2 regions of the Limnobacter sp. UBA7229 genome follow, and region 2 is predicted to be linked to the other one. Evidence: predicted binding sites of a transcription regulator. Region 2 holds the regulator's gene; the other holds the start of a gene.

Region 1 (7,011 bases), on a different contig from region 2:
ATCGCCAGCGGAATGTCGGCAGCCATGGTTTCACGCAGCGGTTTGCCGTTGTCCAGTGTTTCAGCCACGGCGATCAGGCGCAGGTTTTCTTCCATGCGGTCGGCAATGCGGTTCAGAATAATGGAGCGTTCTGTGGGTGAGCGTTTGCCCCAAGCGTCTTTCGCTGCATGCGCAGCATCCAGCGCCAGTTCAATGTCTTCAGCTTGAGAGCGAGCAACCTTGCAAAGCACCTGGCCTGTGACTGGTGTTACGTTGTCGAAGTACTGCCCGCCTTTTGGAGCGACCCATTTGCCGCCGATGAAGTTGTCATATTTCGCTTTGAACGGAAACGCCACGCCCAGGTTTAATTCGTCAACCATATTCATATCCCTAACTCCTTTGTAGTGTTGATGGTGGTAGGGCGCTTTGCGCAACGGGCATGCCAGTGTCGAATGGGGACAGTGTTCGGAAGTTTGTTTCCGCAACACGCTATTTGTGGAAAAGATATTGGGAATGAAGTTGCCAGACTCGAGGCGAGAGGACAGCAGGCCCTGTCAGTTAATTATGCAATTATTTGCATAATATTGTTGCGCTGCACACATTTGACACACTCAAATGTGGGGGGGTTAGTTGGCTTGAATTTCGTTGAGAAACAATTCCAGTGCCTGTGTTCTGCCAATGTTCAATGGTTTGTATCCCGCAGCACTTTTTACATGTTCGAGTACTTCGTCGCTGCGCAACCAAGGCAACAGAATTTCGAGGGCATGGTATTGAAGGTCGCTGTTGTGCAATACCAAAAAGTATCTTTCTTTGGATACCGGCCGGAATTGCAGCCCGTAGTGATCAGCTGCGGCTCGAATGCCGAGGCCCAAGTCACCGTGTCCCGCTGCAATGGTACAAGCCACTGCCAAATGGGAATTTTCTTCGTGAAAAAACCCAGGCAGGTCTTCTGCTTTCAGGCAGGCTTTTGTGATCAGTGCGTCCAGTTGGTGGTGGGTTGATGAAGCCGAGTTTCGGTTCACCAGCAGGGCGCGCCGTTGGGCCACGTCTTCCAGTGTTGGTGGCACGGAAGCTGGGCGACTCATCCAGCCGATGTCACGCTCGAACAGTTCAATCACACTGAGGTTGGAACCGCGCAACCAGCGCCGCATGATGTGATGGACATGGGAGTGTTCTTCAAGGCCAACAGGCAAGTGGCAGCCGGCCACGCGCACTTCACCGCGGTGCAGGGCTGAGAGCGCTGCAATGCTGCCCGACCAGCGCAGCGACAGTTGGAGCTTTTTGTACAGCGCAGTGTTTTGAAACAGGTTTTGCAGCACCAGGTCGTCGCTCAGCGCAAGGCTGATCCAGGGCTTGTTTTGATCAACATCCAGCCATTCGGCGTTCAGTTGCTCGCCCACGGTACCCAGGTCGGGTGCCACGCGCACATTGCCTTGCTCCACCATCCAGATCAACTTGTGACCGAACCGGGTCAGGCATGCCCCTGCGCGTCCGTGCGTAGCCACCAGTTCTTCACCCAGCATGAGGTTGTATTGCTGGATTTGCGACCATAAGGTACGGTAAGAGATACCCAGCGCCTTACAGGCCAGCGAAATGGAACCTTCCGAGTCAATGGTTTTAAGGGTGTTTAACATGCGTTGGTCCAGTTCAACAAACTGACCATCGTCTTTTTTCCAGCGGGCGGATACTTTTAAATTGAGCATTTGCGGATACAGGCATGTCGATTGCTTGCATTCTGACAGATTACAAAATGCAGGAGACAAGTAATCATGATGTTCAGCGGTACAAAACAATCGATTAATAAAATGACCCCGCTAGGGGTTTTCTTGAGCGGTTTCTTGCTGGTGAGCAATTTCTTCGCCAGCCCGGTTCTTGCAGCGCCCGCCGAACTTGGCGCAGTCAAAGGCGATTTGACTGGCGGAGACCCGCTGGGTTCCATGCAGTGGCCTGACATGAAAGGCCAGTTCTTCGATGCCGATGCAAAAACCGTGTTTGATTCCCGCATCAAGGTCACGGTGCCCTTGTTCGCCGAAGATGCCATGAATGTGCCCGTGTCATTCGATGCTTCCGCACTCGGTAAGGTGAAAAAAATCGTGGTGCTGGTGGACAGAAACCCGATTCGAAAGGTGCTGGAGTTCATTCCCGAGAAAGCCAAGCCTGCCCTGAATTTTCGTTTCAAGTTGGAGCAAGCCAGCCCCATTCGCGTTGCAGCCCTGACTGAAAACGGTGTGTGGCATGTGGGCTATGCCTTTATTGAAGCGTCTGGCGGGGGTTGCACCGTGCCTGGCGCAACACGGGCCGATGGCAGCTGGCCACAAACCTTGAACAAGGTGGCTGGCAAAATGTTTGATGCCAACCAGTTGCGGGATGACGCACGCCTGCGCGTGCAGGTGTCGCACCCCATGGACACGGGGTTGGTGGCCGGCGTGCCCGCCTTTTACATTGAAGAAATGATTTTGCAAGACAAGAACAAACAAGTACTGGCCAAGCTTTACCCCTTTGAGCCTGTGTCGGAGAACCCTTTGTTTTCGTTTGATTTTGACAAGAAACCGGTGGGCCCAATCAGCCTGGTAGGGCGCGACAACAACGGCAACCGAATTGATGCAAAGGTTACCCAATGAATTTGTTCAAAGCTGTGCGCGCGATATTTGCCGCATCCACGTTCATTGTTCTTGTTGCCCCTGCGCTGGCTGAGCTGCCCAATGTTGCCAAACCAACACCTGACAAAGCCACCCTTGATTACGGTTTGAAAGCCACCAAACTGGCGGGTGGCTGGTATGTGATTGCGGGTGCGAACGATGACTTTTCTCAGGCCAATGGCTGCAACATCATCAACACCGGTTTTTACATGGACGACTCGGGGGTGTACGTTATCAACACCGGAACCTCGCGTATTTATGGCGAGCAACAGCGGACCTTGATCAACTCGGTCAGCAAGAACAAACCAGTGAAGCAGGTGGTGGCACTGAACCTTCACCCGGATTATTTTTTGGGCAATCAGGCTTACCCGAAAGAGGCGCTTGCCGCCACGAAGTTGACCATGCAAGGCATCAAAGCCGAAGCGGCTTTGTATGAAACTAACTTGTACCGTTTGTGTGGCGACTGGATGAAGGGCACTGAAAGCGTATTTCCCGTGCAAACCATACTGCCGGGCAACTTCAATAAACTGGGCGATAAGACAATTCAAACCCTTGAATTGAAAGGCCACACCGATTCGGACCTGGTGTTATTTGACCCGGAAAGCAAAGTGATGTGGGCCGGTGGCCTGGTGTTTTACAAGCGTATTGTGACCACCCCGCATGCCCAGCTGAAACCGTGGATAGAAAGCCTGAAAACACTGCAAGCCATGAAGCCCAAGGTGGTGGTGCCCAGCCACGGCCCCTTGAGTTGGGGCACCGAGGCCATTGACCAAACCCTGGATTACTTGAGTTGGCTGGACAAACGACTGACCGACGCGGCCAATATGGGCGAGGAAATGAATGATGTGATGAAGAAAGGTGCCCCCGAGCGATTCCGAAACTTTGCAGCCTACCCGGCTGAGTTTTACCGCAATGTGACCAATTTGTACCCTTTGTATGAAAAGCAGGCTTTGGGCGGTTTTTGAGCGGAGAGTATAAGGGTTAACGCTGTACCAAGTGTGTCAAAAAGGGACAGTTTGTGTGTTGCTGAACAGGTGAGCTGTTGCAATGTCACAAAACTGTCTCTTTTTTTTCTTATCGCGATCAATGAAATCACTCTAATGAGGGTGTTTTTGTAACGCACTGATTTTATTGAATAAAAAATTTATTTAGATGAAATATTCTACTTGGCATGAAGCTTGCGCTAGGTTTCTGTGGGTAGCCCCGACTCTGCAAACGAGGGGCGAGAACCTCAAAGTAACGGATGATGAGAGGAGAAACAAATAATGCGCAAAACTCTGCTTAGCGCGATGGTAGCAACCGCACTGGCGATTCCCGCAGTGGCTTCGGCCAATGTGACAGACGCAATGATTCAAAACGATGCCAAATCCACAGGCGACGTATTGTCCTGGGGTATTGGTACAGAGGGTCAGCGTTACAGCCCATTGAAAGACATCAACGTATCGAACGTGGGCAAGCTGGTTCCAGCGTGGTCATTCTCGTTCGGTGGTGAAAAGCAGCGTGGCCAGGAAAGCCAGCCGCTGATTCACAACGGCAAGATGTTTGTCACCGGTTCCTATTCACGCATTTACGCACTGGATGCTTCGACAGGTGAAAAGCTGTGGAAATATGAGCACCGCCTGCCAGAAGGCATTATGCCTTGCTGCGACGTGGTGAACCGCGGTGCCGCCCTGTATGACAACCTGGTGATTTTCTCGACACTGGATGCCCAGTTGATCGCCCTGGACCAGAACACCGGCAAGGTGGTGTGGAAAGACAAGATTGACGACTATGCAGCGGGTTACTCCAACACTGCTGCACCCATCATCGCCAACGGTTTGGTGCTGACAGGTGTATCGGGTGGCGAATTCGGTGTAGTGGGTCGTGTTGAAGCACGCAATGCCAAGACTGGTGAAATGGTATGGCTGCGCCCAACCGTTGAAGGCCACATGGGTTATACATGGGACAAAGACGGCAACAAGAAGGAAGCTGGAATTTCCGGTACCACCAATGCCACCTGGAAAGGCGACATGTGGAAAACCGGCGGTGCAGCAACCTGGCTGGGTGGCTCCTATGACAGCAAAACAGGTTTGGCTTACTTCGGTACTGGTAACCCAGCGCCCTGGAACAGCCACCTGCGCCCCGGCGACAACCTGTATTCCACATCCACAGTGGCAGTTGATGTAAAAACCGGCCAGATCAAGTGGCACTACCAGTCCACACCGAACGACGGTTGGGACTATGACGGTGTGAACGAGTTCGTGACCTTTGACATGAATGGCAAGCGCGTTGGTGCGAAAGCTGACCGCAACGGCTTCATGTACGTGAACGACGCCACCACCGGCAAGCTGGAAAATGCCTTCCCATTTGTGAAGAAAATCACATGGGCCAAGGGCATCGACATGAAGACAGGTCGCCCGATTTTCGACCCCGCCAACCGCCCTGGTGACCCCACCAAGATGGACGGCAAGAAAGGCGAAACAGTGTTCTCCGCCCCTTCATTCCTGGGTGGCAAGAACCAGCAGCCAATGGCCTACAGCCCTGACACAGGTCTGTTCTATGTTCCTGCCAACGAGTGGGGCATGGAAATCTGGAACGAGCCAATCACCTACAAGAAGGGTGCGGCTTACCTGGGCGCCGGTTTCACCATCAAGACTTTGCCTGGCTTTGACTACATCGGCGCACTGCGTGCGATGAACCCCAAGACCGGCAAGATCGAATGGGAAATCACCAACAACGCGCCTCTGTGGGGTGGTGTTCTGACGACCGGCGGTAACCTGGTGTTCTGGGGTACTCCAGAAGGTTTCCTGAAGGCGGCGGATGCCAAAACCGGTAAGGAAGTCTGGAAGTTCCAGACAGGTTCAGGCGTGGTTGCTCCTCCCGTAACCTGGAAAGGCAAAGACGGTCAGCAGTACGTGGCTGTAGTGTCTGGTTGGGGTGGTGCTGTTCCCCTGTGGGGCGGTGATGTAGCCAGCAAGGTGAACTACCTTGAACAAGGTGGTTCCGTGTGGGTATTCAAGCTGATGAAGTAATCAGTTTGTGAAGTACACCAAACTGCCCCAGGTGGGGTGGTTTGGTGAGTAGTGAAGTAGTAGAGCGTTTTAGAAGTGTTGTCATTTTCACCCCCAAGTTTTCTGCCTGCTCCGCAGGGAACTTATTGACGCAAACGGTTTGATCAAATTGCTCCTTGGGACCTTTTTCCGGCATTGATTGGGAGCTGGAAAAAGTTGTGGCGGTTTGAGAGTCTCCTAAACGAATGCGTCTTTTCTGCCCGGCCTGGTGCCGGGCATTTTTTCGTCTACAGCTTTTAGAACTTGTACGACACTTGGCCAGAAAGAATGAATGCATCACCTTCAGCAGTACCCAGTACTCGCGTTTGCTGACCTGCCGCAGGGTTTCCCTCAGTGCTGTCAATTTTCGCTTTGTCGGGCATCACGTACTGAAAGGCCACATCAAAGGTGGTGGCTTTGTCGAACTTGTACTGTGAGCCCACTGCAAAAGTAATGCGGTTTTCATCGGGCAAGCGCACTTTGCGACGCTCATCGGGCACCGGTGTGATGTCGTAAGCCACGCCTGCTTTCAAATTGATGGTGTCGCTGTACTTGTAAATACCACCCACCGCAAAACGCCAGCTGTTTTTCCATTCGTAGTCTTGCACTGTCAATGGCGCAGCACCTGCTGGGGCGTTCTGGCGCTGAAAATCCAGCTTTTGAATCGTGCTCCATTCAGTCCAGGTGGCGTCGGTCAACAGTTGCCACTTGGGTGTCAGCTCAGTCACCGATGAAATGGCCAGCGAGGCAGGCAGTCGGATCTTGGAAGTGAGTTCACTGTTGGCGAAAAGAGCCGCAACTGCCGGTGCAACATTGTCGAAGGTGACATTGCCTTCCAGGTCTTGCTCAATTGCTGAACGGTAGGCAACACCCACACGTGTCGCAGGCGTTACCTGACCCATCACGCCCAGGTTAAAGCCGTAACCCCAACCATCGCCGGCAATGGTGGTCAACCCTTCAGTACCGCCAAATGGGGCGTAGTTGATTTGTGAACTGAGTTTGGCATCCAGCTTTTGTGCCGATACACCCGCGCCCACTGACCATTGTTCATTGACTTTGTACGACGCGGAGGGGTTGATGTTGACTGATTTGATGTCAGAAGTAACACCCTGAAAGCGACCGTACCAATCGGGCTGGAAATCGGTTTTCAGACCAAAAGGAGTGGCCACAGACAGGCCAAAGTTGATGCGGTCATTGAAAGGCACAACAAGGTGAAAGTTGGGGATATAGCCTTCATCGCCAAACTCGCCTGTGCTGCTGCCCAAAGGGCGACCTGGTGCGGCGGTGCTGCCTTCGTTGTTGACCTCGCCGTTCAGGTCAATGTAATGCCCGCCCAACACCAGCTGGCGTTCTTTCAGGCGGCT
Region 2 (7,011 bases):
TTTGCAGGCTTAACCCGAATTGCAACTGCCTGGGTTGAACACTATGGCTTGCAGGCGCACCGTGCTGACATTGAGCAACAGTTGCCTGGTTTGCAAGGCCAACCTTGGCTGGTACATGAATTAACCCACCGCAAAATGCATTTCAAGGTGTTGCGCCTGAAAGTGCCCGGCGCATGGGCAGCTTGCCACTCGGTTGGTGACAAACCGGTGCCCAAAATTGTTCACAAACTGCTTGGCCAAGTGCGGGTGTTAACCCAGGCTGCGGTGCCGCAACAAAACACTCTCGATCTGAGGTAGGGGTTCGCTGGTAAAACGCTTTGCCAGCGTTTCGGCCACATACACCGAGCGATGCTGGCCACCCGTGCAACCAATTGCCACGGTCACATAGCTGCGTTGTTCATTCAAATAAGACGGCAACCAATTTCTCAAATAGGTTTCGATGTCGCTAATCAGCGGGTCGCTGCGATTGTCGGCCTGAATGTAGCGTTGAACCTCCACGTCTTTGCCAGTCAGAGGGCGCAGGCTTTTGTCGTAGTAGGGGTTGCTCAGGCAGCGCACATCAAACACCAGGTCGGCATCTGAAGGCAGGCCCTTTTTGAAACCGAAAGTTTCAAACACCAGGGTAAGTTTGGCCGATTCTTCTTCCACAGTTTCAAGCACCCATCTGCGCAGCACGTTGGGTTGCAGGGCTGAGGTGTCAATACAGCTTGCAATGTTTCTCAGCGGCTCGAGCGCTTCTCGTTCCGCATCAACACATTCTTGCACCGTGGCCTGTTCGCCAAGGCGTGCGCTCATGGGGTGACGTCGGCGGCTTTCCGAGTAGCGGGTGATCAGGGTTTCATCGTCGGCATCCAGAAACAGGATGCGAACATCGGTTCCTTTGGCCTTCATGTCTTGAATGATTTGCGGCACATCAATGATGTCGCGCCCTGTGCGTGCATCGGCAGCAATGGCAATTTGGGTGATACCTTCGGAGGACAAGCGCTGGATGACTTGCGGAATGAAGGAAGGCGGCAAGTTGTCAACGCAATAAAAGTGGGAGTCTTCCAGCGCACGAATTGCGACTGATTTACCCGAGCCTGAGAGGCCGGTGACCAATACCACCTTCATGTTAATCATGGCCGATGTCCGTTTCGGTGTCGGGGTCAACCTGGAGGTGGTCGATGCCGCCCAGCTCACTGAGCATGGCCTTTTGTTGACGCACCATGAACTCGTCCAGTGTATTGATGCCCCGCATTTGCAAAATGGTGTTGCGCACTGCGGCTTCAAGAAGCACGGCCAAGTTACGGCCTGCTGCCACTGGCAAAATGGCTTTGCGAATGGGCAGGCCCAGCACTTCCTGGAATTGCTGCTCGGTCACCAGGCGTTCCTGGTGCAATTCAAGCGAGGCCTTGCGCACCAGGTGCACAATCAGTTTCAAGCGCATTTTTCGGCGTACGGCCGTTTCACCAAAAATAGCCTTGATGTCGAGCAGGCCTACGCCGCGCACTTCCATCAGGTTGCGAATCAGTTCCGGGCAGCGGCCCTCGATGTAGTTGGGGGCCACGCGCGAGAACTCCACCACGTCGTCAGCCACCAGGCCATGCCCGCGTGAAATCAATTCCAGGCCCAGTTCGCTTTTGCCCAAACCTGATTCGCCACAAATAAGCACGCCCATGCCCAGCACATCCATGAAAACGCCATGCATCATGGTGGTGGGGGCGAGCCATTTGTTGATATACACGCGCAGAAAGTCGATGATTTCGGCGGCCGACAGGGGTGTGGCGAGCAGGGGAATGTTGGATTCGTCGCAGGCGGCTTTCAAAAGTGGGTGCGGTTGAAATGATTCAGCCACGATGACAGCGGGCGGATCGCCTTCAATCAGTTTGTCGATTTGGTGTTTTTTGCGTTCGTCGCTGATGCGGGCGAAATATTCGATTTCCTGTCGACCAAACACCTGGATGCGACCCGGGTGAATGGTGTTGAGGTGACCTACCAGATCAGAGGAAGCAAAACACTGAAGATCCAGGTGGCGGTCACCGCCATTTAAACCGGCCAGCCAGTCAAGCTTGAGTTTGTTGCGGTTGGCTTCGATCAGTTCTTTCAGTTGCTTCACAGGCTTAACTCGCGGGTTGGTAAGGCTCCCAGTTGGCGATCAGTTGGTGAGTGGCGCCGGGATCGGATTCTGTCATGAGTTTCTCACGGAAATCTTTGTCAGACAGCATTTGAGCCAGTTCTGACAGTATATCCAGATGATGCTGGTTTGCGCTTTCTGGCACCAGCAAAAACATGAGCAGCTTGACGGGTTGGCCGTCTGGGGCATCAAAAGGGATTGGGTCTTGCACACGCACCAGCGAGGCGATAGGTTCGCGCAGGCCCTTGATGCGGCCATGCGGTACGGCCACTTGCTGGCCTAAGCCAGTGGAGCCCAAACGTTCACGCGCAAACAGGCTGTCGAACACCTTGGATCTTGCGATGCCTTGGTTGTTTTCAAAGACCAGACCGGCTTGTTCAAACACGCGCTTTTTGCTGGTGACCTGTGTGTCCAACAATATGTTGGATGGTGGAAGTAGATTTGCGATCAAGTTCATCGCTGTTGATTCCTGAGACCCGCTTCTAATCGTGGGGCCGATTATACGCCATAAAAACAGAAAAGGCGGATGGAAGTCCGCCTTTTGATTTTCCCTGAAATTACAGAGGTTTATTCAGCTTCTTCGACCACCTGGTGTTTCATGGGGGTGTGGTTGTGGTTGGTTAGTTTGTCTTTGTGACGCAGTACCTGGCGATCCAGTTTGTCGGCCAGCGCATCAATGGCTGCGTAGAGGTTTTCATGACTTGCTTCAGCGTGAATGTCTTTGCCGCGAACGTGCAGTGTGACATCTGCCCTTTGAACCAGCTTGACCACCGAGATGGTCACCGATGCATCAATGACGTGATCAAAATGCCTTTTCACCCGATCCAGTTTTTCGATGACGTAGTTTCGAATCGCTGGGGTAACTTCCAGATGATGACCATTGATGTTCAAGTTCATAAGGTATCTCCTTTCGTTGCTGCGGGGGGAAGCTTTAACAGTTAAAGCGACTTGCGCATGTTCACCGGGGGTATTTTCAGTGATTCCCGGTATTTAGCGACCGTGCGTCTTGCGACCACGATGCCCTGTTGACCGAGTAGGTCGGCGATTTGGCTGTCAGATATCGGCTGCTTGGCGTCCTCCGCAGAAATCAGTTGCTTGATGAGTGCACGGATGGCCGTGCTGGAAGCCTGACCACCTGAGTCGGTGGAAACATGGCTTCCGAAGAAATACTTTAGCTCAACCAACCCATAGGGCGTCAACATATATTTTTGCGTGGTGACCCTTGACACGGTCGATTCATGCAGACCCAGCAAGTCGGCAATTTCCCGCAGAACCAAGGGCTGCATTGCGATTTCGCCGTGATTGAAGTAGCCGATTTGACGTTCTACGATGGCTTGGCTAACCCGTAAAATAGTGTCAAATCGCTGCTGAACGTTTTTTAACAACCAGCGGGCCTCTTGCAGTTGTGCGCTGAGTTGGGCGCTTTGGCCGCGGTGAGATCGCAAAATGGAGGCATACATTTCATTGATGCGAATTTTTGGCATCACATCCGGGTTCAGTTGCACATGCCACTGACCACTGAGTTTTTTCACGATCACGTCGGGCACCACATGGTCGTCGTCAATGCGGCGAAAGCGCGCACCGGGAAATGGCTCAAGTGAGCGAATAATCTGGTGACAGATTTTCAGTATGTCTTCGTCCACATTCAGCGCTTTTTTCAGCTTGGTGAAGTCGCGCTGGGCCAGTAAGCCCAAGTGATCACGAACAATGTGCTGGCAGTGGGTGTACAGGCTTTGCTGGCAGGTGATGTCTTTGCGCTGGGCCAGTTGCAGCAGCAGGCATTCGGCTGCATTGCGGGCACCCACGCCGGGTGGGTCAAAACTTTGCAGCAGGCGCAAGGCCGCGCTGAGTTCTTCAAACTCCAGGTCGGGCTCGTCCTGCAGGGTTTCCCACAGGTCTTCAAGTTCAACAGTCAGGTAGCCATCGTCGCTGAGGTAGTCAATCAGCCAAAGCACCAGGTTTTTGTCACGTTCGCTGGCCTGTGTCATGCGCAGCTGGTCGATCAGGTGCTGGTGCAGGCTGCTGTCGGGCGCAGCCAGTTGCAGGCCGGGTTTTTCTTCATCGCCATCGGCACCTGCGCCGCTGTTGTCGCGCCAGTCGCCTTCCCAGTTGTCCTGGATGGAGTCGATGGTCTCGCGCTGAACAATTTCTTCGCTTTGATTGTCTTGTTCAGCTTGCTGATCGCTGACCGGTTCGCTGGCTTTGCGGGGGTCGGGATCGGCCTCAAAGCTGTCGCCCTGTGGCTCGTGCAGTTCGCCATTGCTGCTGTCCAGGCTCAGGGTGCGCTCGCCTTCCACGGCCTCTTCGTCAGCCAACTCCAGCAGTGGGTTTTCAGCCAGCGCTTGTTGAATTTCCTGCTGCAACTCCAGTGTGGACAATTGCAGCAAGCGAATGGATTGCTGCAACTGAGGCGTGAGCGTGAGGTTTTGCGAGACTTTAAGCTGAAGGGATTGTTTCATGGAGATTCAGCTTTACATCCGGAAGTGTTCGCCGAGGTACACGCGGCGTACATCGTCGTTTTTCACAATTTGCTCGGGACTGCCCGAGGCCAGCACGCGGCCCGCGCTGATGATGTAGGCACGATCACAAATGCCCAGGGTTTCCCGTACATTGTGGTCGGTGATCAGCACGCCGATACCTTTGGATTTCAAAAAGGCAACGATGCGTTGAATTTCCAGTACCGCAATGGGGTCAACGCCTGCGAAGGGCTCGTCCAGCAAAATGAAGCGCGGCTGGCTGCCCAGCGCACGGGCAATTTCAAGTCGGCGGCGTTCGCCACCCGAGAGGGACGCCGCCAGCGAGGTGCGAATGTGCGCAATTTGAAGGTCGTTCAGCAAATCTTCGACAGCCTGATCCACCGTTTTGTCTCTGGGTGGATTGATTTCAAGCACTGCGCGAATGTTGTCTTCCACAGTCAGTTTGCGAAACACGGAGGCTTCCTGAGGAAGATAAGAAAGCCCTGCGCGTGCGCGCTCGTGAATGGGTTGCAAGGTGATGTCGCGGCCTTCCAGGCAAATGTTGCCTTCGTCGGCACTGACCAAACCCACAATCATGTAAAAGCAGGTGGTTTTGCCAGCGCCGTTGGGGCCCAGCAGGCCGACCACCTCGCCTGTGTCCACGTGCAGCGACACATCTTCAATCACGCGTTTGCTGCGGTAGGCTTTGCGTAGGCTAAGCGCTTGAAGCCGTCCTTGTCCTGTCAGGGTGTGTGCGGGGGTGTTGCTCACTTGCTGCCCCCTTTTGGCGCGGGCTCAGTCTCTTGGGTTTTTGGTTTGATCACTGCCTGTACGCGTGAGGAACCACTGCTGTTGGGTGTTCCCACCACATTCAGGAATTCTGTATTTTGCTCGTACGTAATTTTGGTACCCGAGATCGATTCAGTGAGCTGACCATTGGTGCTTTTTTGAATGCTGGCTGCACCGGTCAATGTCACGATCGATTTATTACCGTCGAATTCAATGGTGTTGCCAGTGCCGTTGATCAGCAGTACTTCATTGGGCTTCTCTGAATCACGCTGCTGTTTGAAGCGGGCAGGTTTTCCTTCCACAGTGGCGAACTGGGTACCGTCGCTGCGTTCGGTCAATGTCAATTTGTCGCCGCGAATCACCAAACTTCCACGCGTCAACAGCACATTGCCGGTGAACACGTTCACGTTTGACTTTTCGTTGTAAGTCATCTGGTTGGCGTCAATGGTCGTGGGTTGTTGTTTGTCAGATTCCAGTGCTTGCGCGCAAACCCCTAGTGCCAGTGCAGGCGCAGCCAGTGCGAGGGAAATCCAGGTGGAGCGTTTCATCGTTTGGCCTCTATGCGAAACTTGATTGACCCTTGGGCAGTCAACTCGCCAGTGTCGTTGTTCAGTGTGGCACCCTGTGCTTCAAACCGTTGGCCCGGGCGGGTCACCAGCACATTCTTGTCGGTTGAAATTTCGTTGGTGATATTGTCGATCCGTATTTCTTCAGATTTCATGGTGGTCAGTAGCCCTTCGTTTTGACTGGTCACCACCACGTTGTCCCGCAAGAAAATTTCGTCGGTGTCGAGCAGGTAAACGCCTTTTTGGGCGTTGCCTTTTACCATGCCGTTGCCTGATTCAAACTGTTCCAGTTCGGGCTCGGTGATGTTCCAGACGTTGCCTTGTGGGATGTGTTCGGCTTCCTTGCTGCGAATGATCGAATATTTGTTTTCGGCCAGGTCATGGCTTTGTACCGAGAAATTGCGCAAGTAATAGTCGCTGCTGGTGGGGTCGCTTTTGCCGCTGGCACTAAACAGGCTCAGTTCAGACTGAATGGCAAACCAATACGAGGTGGCGGCGAGTGCGAACGTCAGCAGCAGCGGTATGAACTGCGAAAGCAGATTGAAAAAAGCACTCACTGGTTTCACGATGCTTCCCAGGGGTTTTGATAGTCGGCTTGATGACTCAAAATGAAGTCACACAATTCCCGGGCAGCACCATCGCCGGGGGGGCGTGTATTAATCCAGTTGGCTGCGTTTTTCATGGCCGCCGGGGAGTGCTGGGTGGTGGCAGCCAGGGCAACCTGTTGAAGCACCGGGTAATCGGGCCAATCGTCTCCAAAAAAGCCGCATTCGCTCCAGTCCAATCCAAGCAGTTGGCGAATTTCATCATAGGCTTGCAGCTTGGTTTTACAGCCTTGAACCAACTGGTAGATGCCAAGGTCTTTGGCGCGTTTTTCTACAATGGTGCTCGAGCGCGCAGTAATCCAGATCACCTTGATGCCATGGTCCATCAGCAGTCGAAGGCCTTGGCCATCAAACACACTGAAGCGTTTCATAACCTCGCCTTCATTGCCGAAGTACAGCCCGCCATCGGTCAGGGTTCCATCCACATCAAAGCCCATCAGTTTGATTTGTGCTGCGGCTTGGGCAGCAGTGGGTTCGCGGTC

The links. Region 2 encodes sigma-54, which starts transcription at its own class of promoters, with help from an activator protein. Its sites were predicted from a motif close to TGGCANGNAANCTGCTTT; they were not measured.
Region 1: B4C79_RS04660 (PQQ-dependent methanol/ethanol family dehydrogenase) is a predicted target of sigma-54. The motif match lies at 3,786-3,803, and genes of this name have one in related genera.

The regions. Positions count from the first base shown of each region.
Region 1 covers NZ_DKTN01000010.1:35,715-42,725, reverse strand. Annotated here, with positions in the region: gene adh (aldehyde dehydrogenase) at 1-365, opposite strand, end outside; gene B4C79_RS04675 (substrate-binding domain-containing protein) at 606-1,682, opposite strand; gene B4C79_RS04670 (quinoprotein dehydrogenase-associated SoxYZ-like carrier) at 1,785-2,600, shown strand; gene B4C79_RS04665 (quinoprotein relay system zinc metallohydrolase 1) at 2,597-3,583, shown strand; gene B4C79_RS04660 (PQQ-dependent methanol/ethanol family dehydrogenase) at 3,884-5,629, shown strand; gene B4C79_RS04655 (OmpP1/FadL family transporter) at 5,905-7,011, opposite strand, start outside.
Region 2 covers NZ_DKTN01000014.1:33,196-40,206, reverse strand. Annotated here, with positions in the region: gene mutY (A/G-specific adenine glycosylase) at 1-297, shown strand, start outside; gene rapZ (RNase adapter RapZ) at 250-1,119, opposite strand; gene hprK (HPr(Ser) kinase/phosphatase) at 1,112-2,095, opposite strand; gene B4C79_RS08350 (PTS sugar transporter subunit IIA) at 2,100-2,570, opposite strand; gene hpf (ribosome hibernation-promoting factor, HPF/YfiA family) at 2,681-3,010, opposite strand; gene B4C79_RS08340 (RNA polymerase factor sigma-54) at 3,052-4,572, opposite strand; gene lptB (LPS export ABC transporter ATP-binding protein) at 4,585-5,340, opposite strand; gene lptA (lipopolysaccharide transport periplasmic protein LptA) at 5,337-5,906, opposite strand; gene lptC (LPS export ABC transporter periplasmic protein LptC) at 5,903-6,490, opposite strand; gene B4C79_RS08320 (KdsC family phosphatase) at 6,487-7,011, opposite strand, start outside.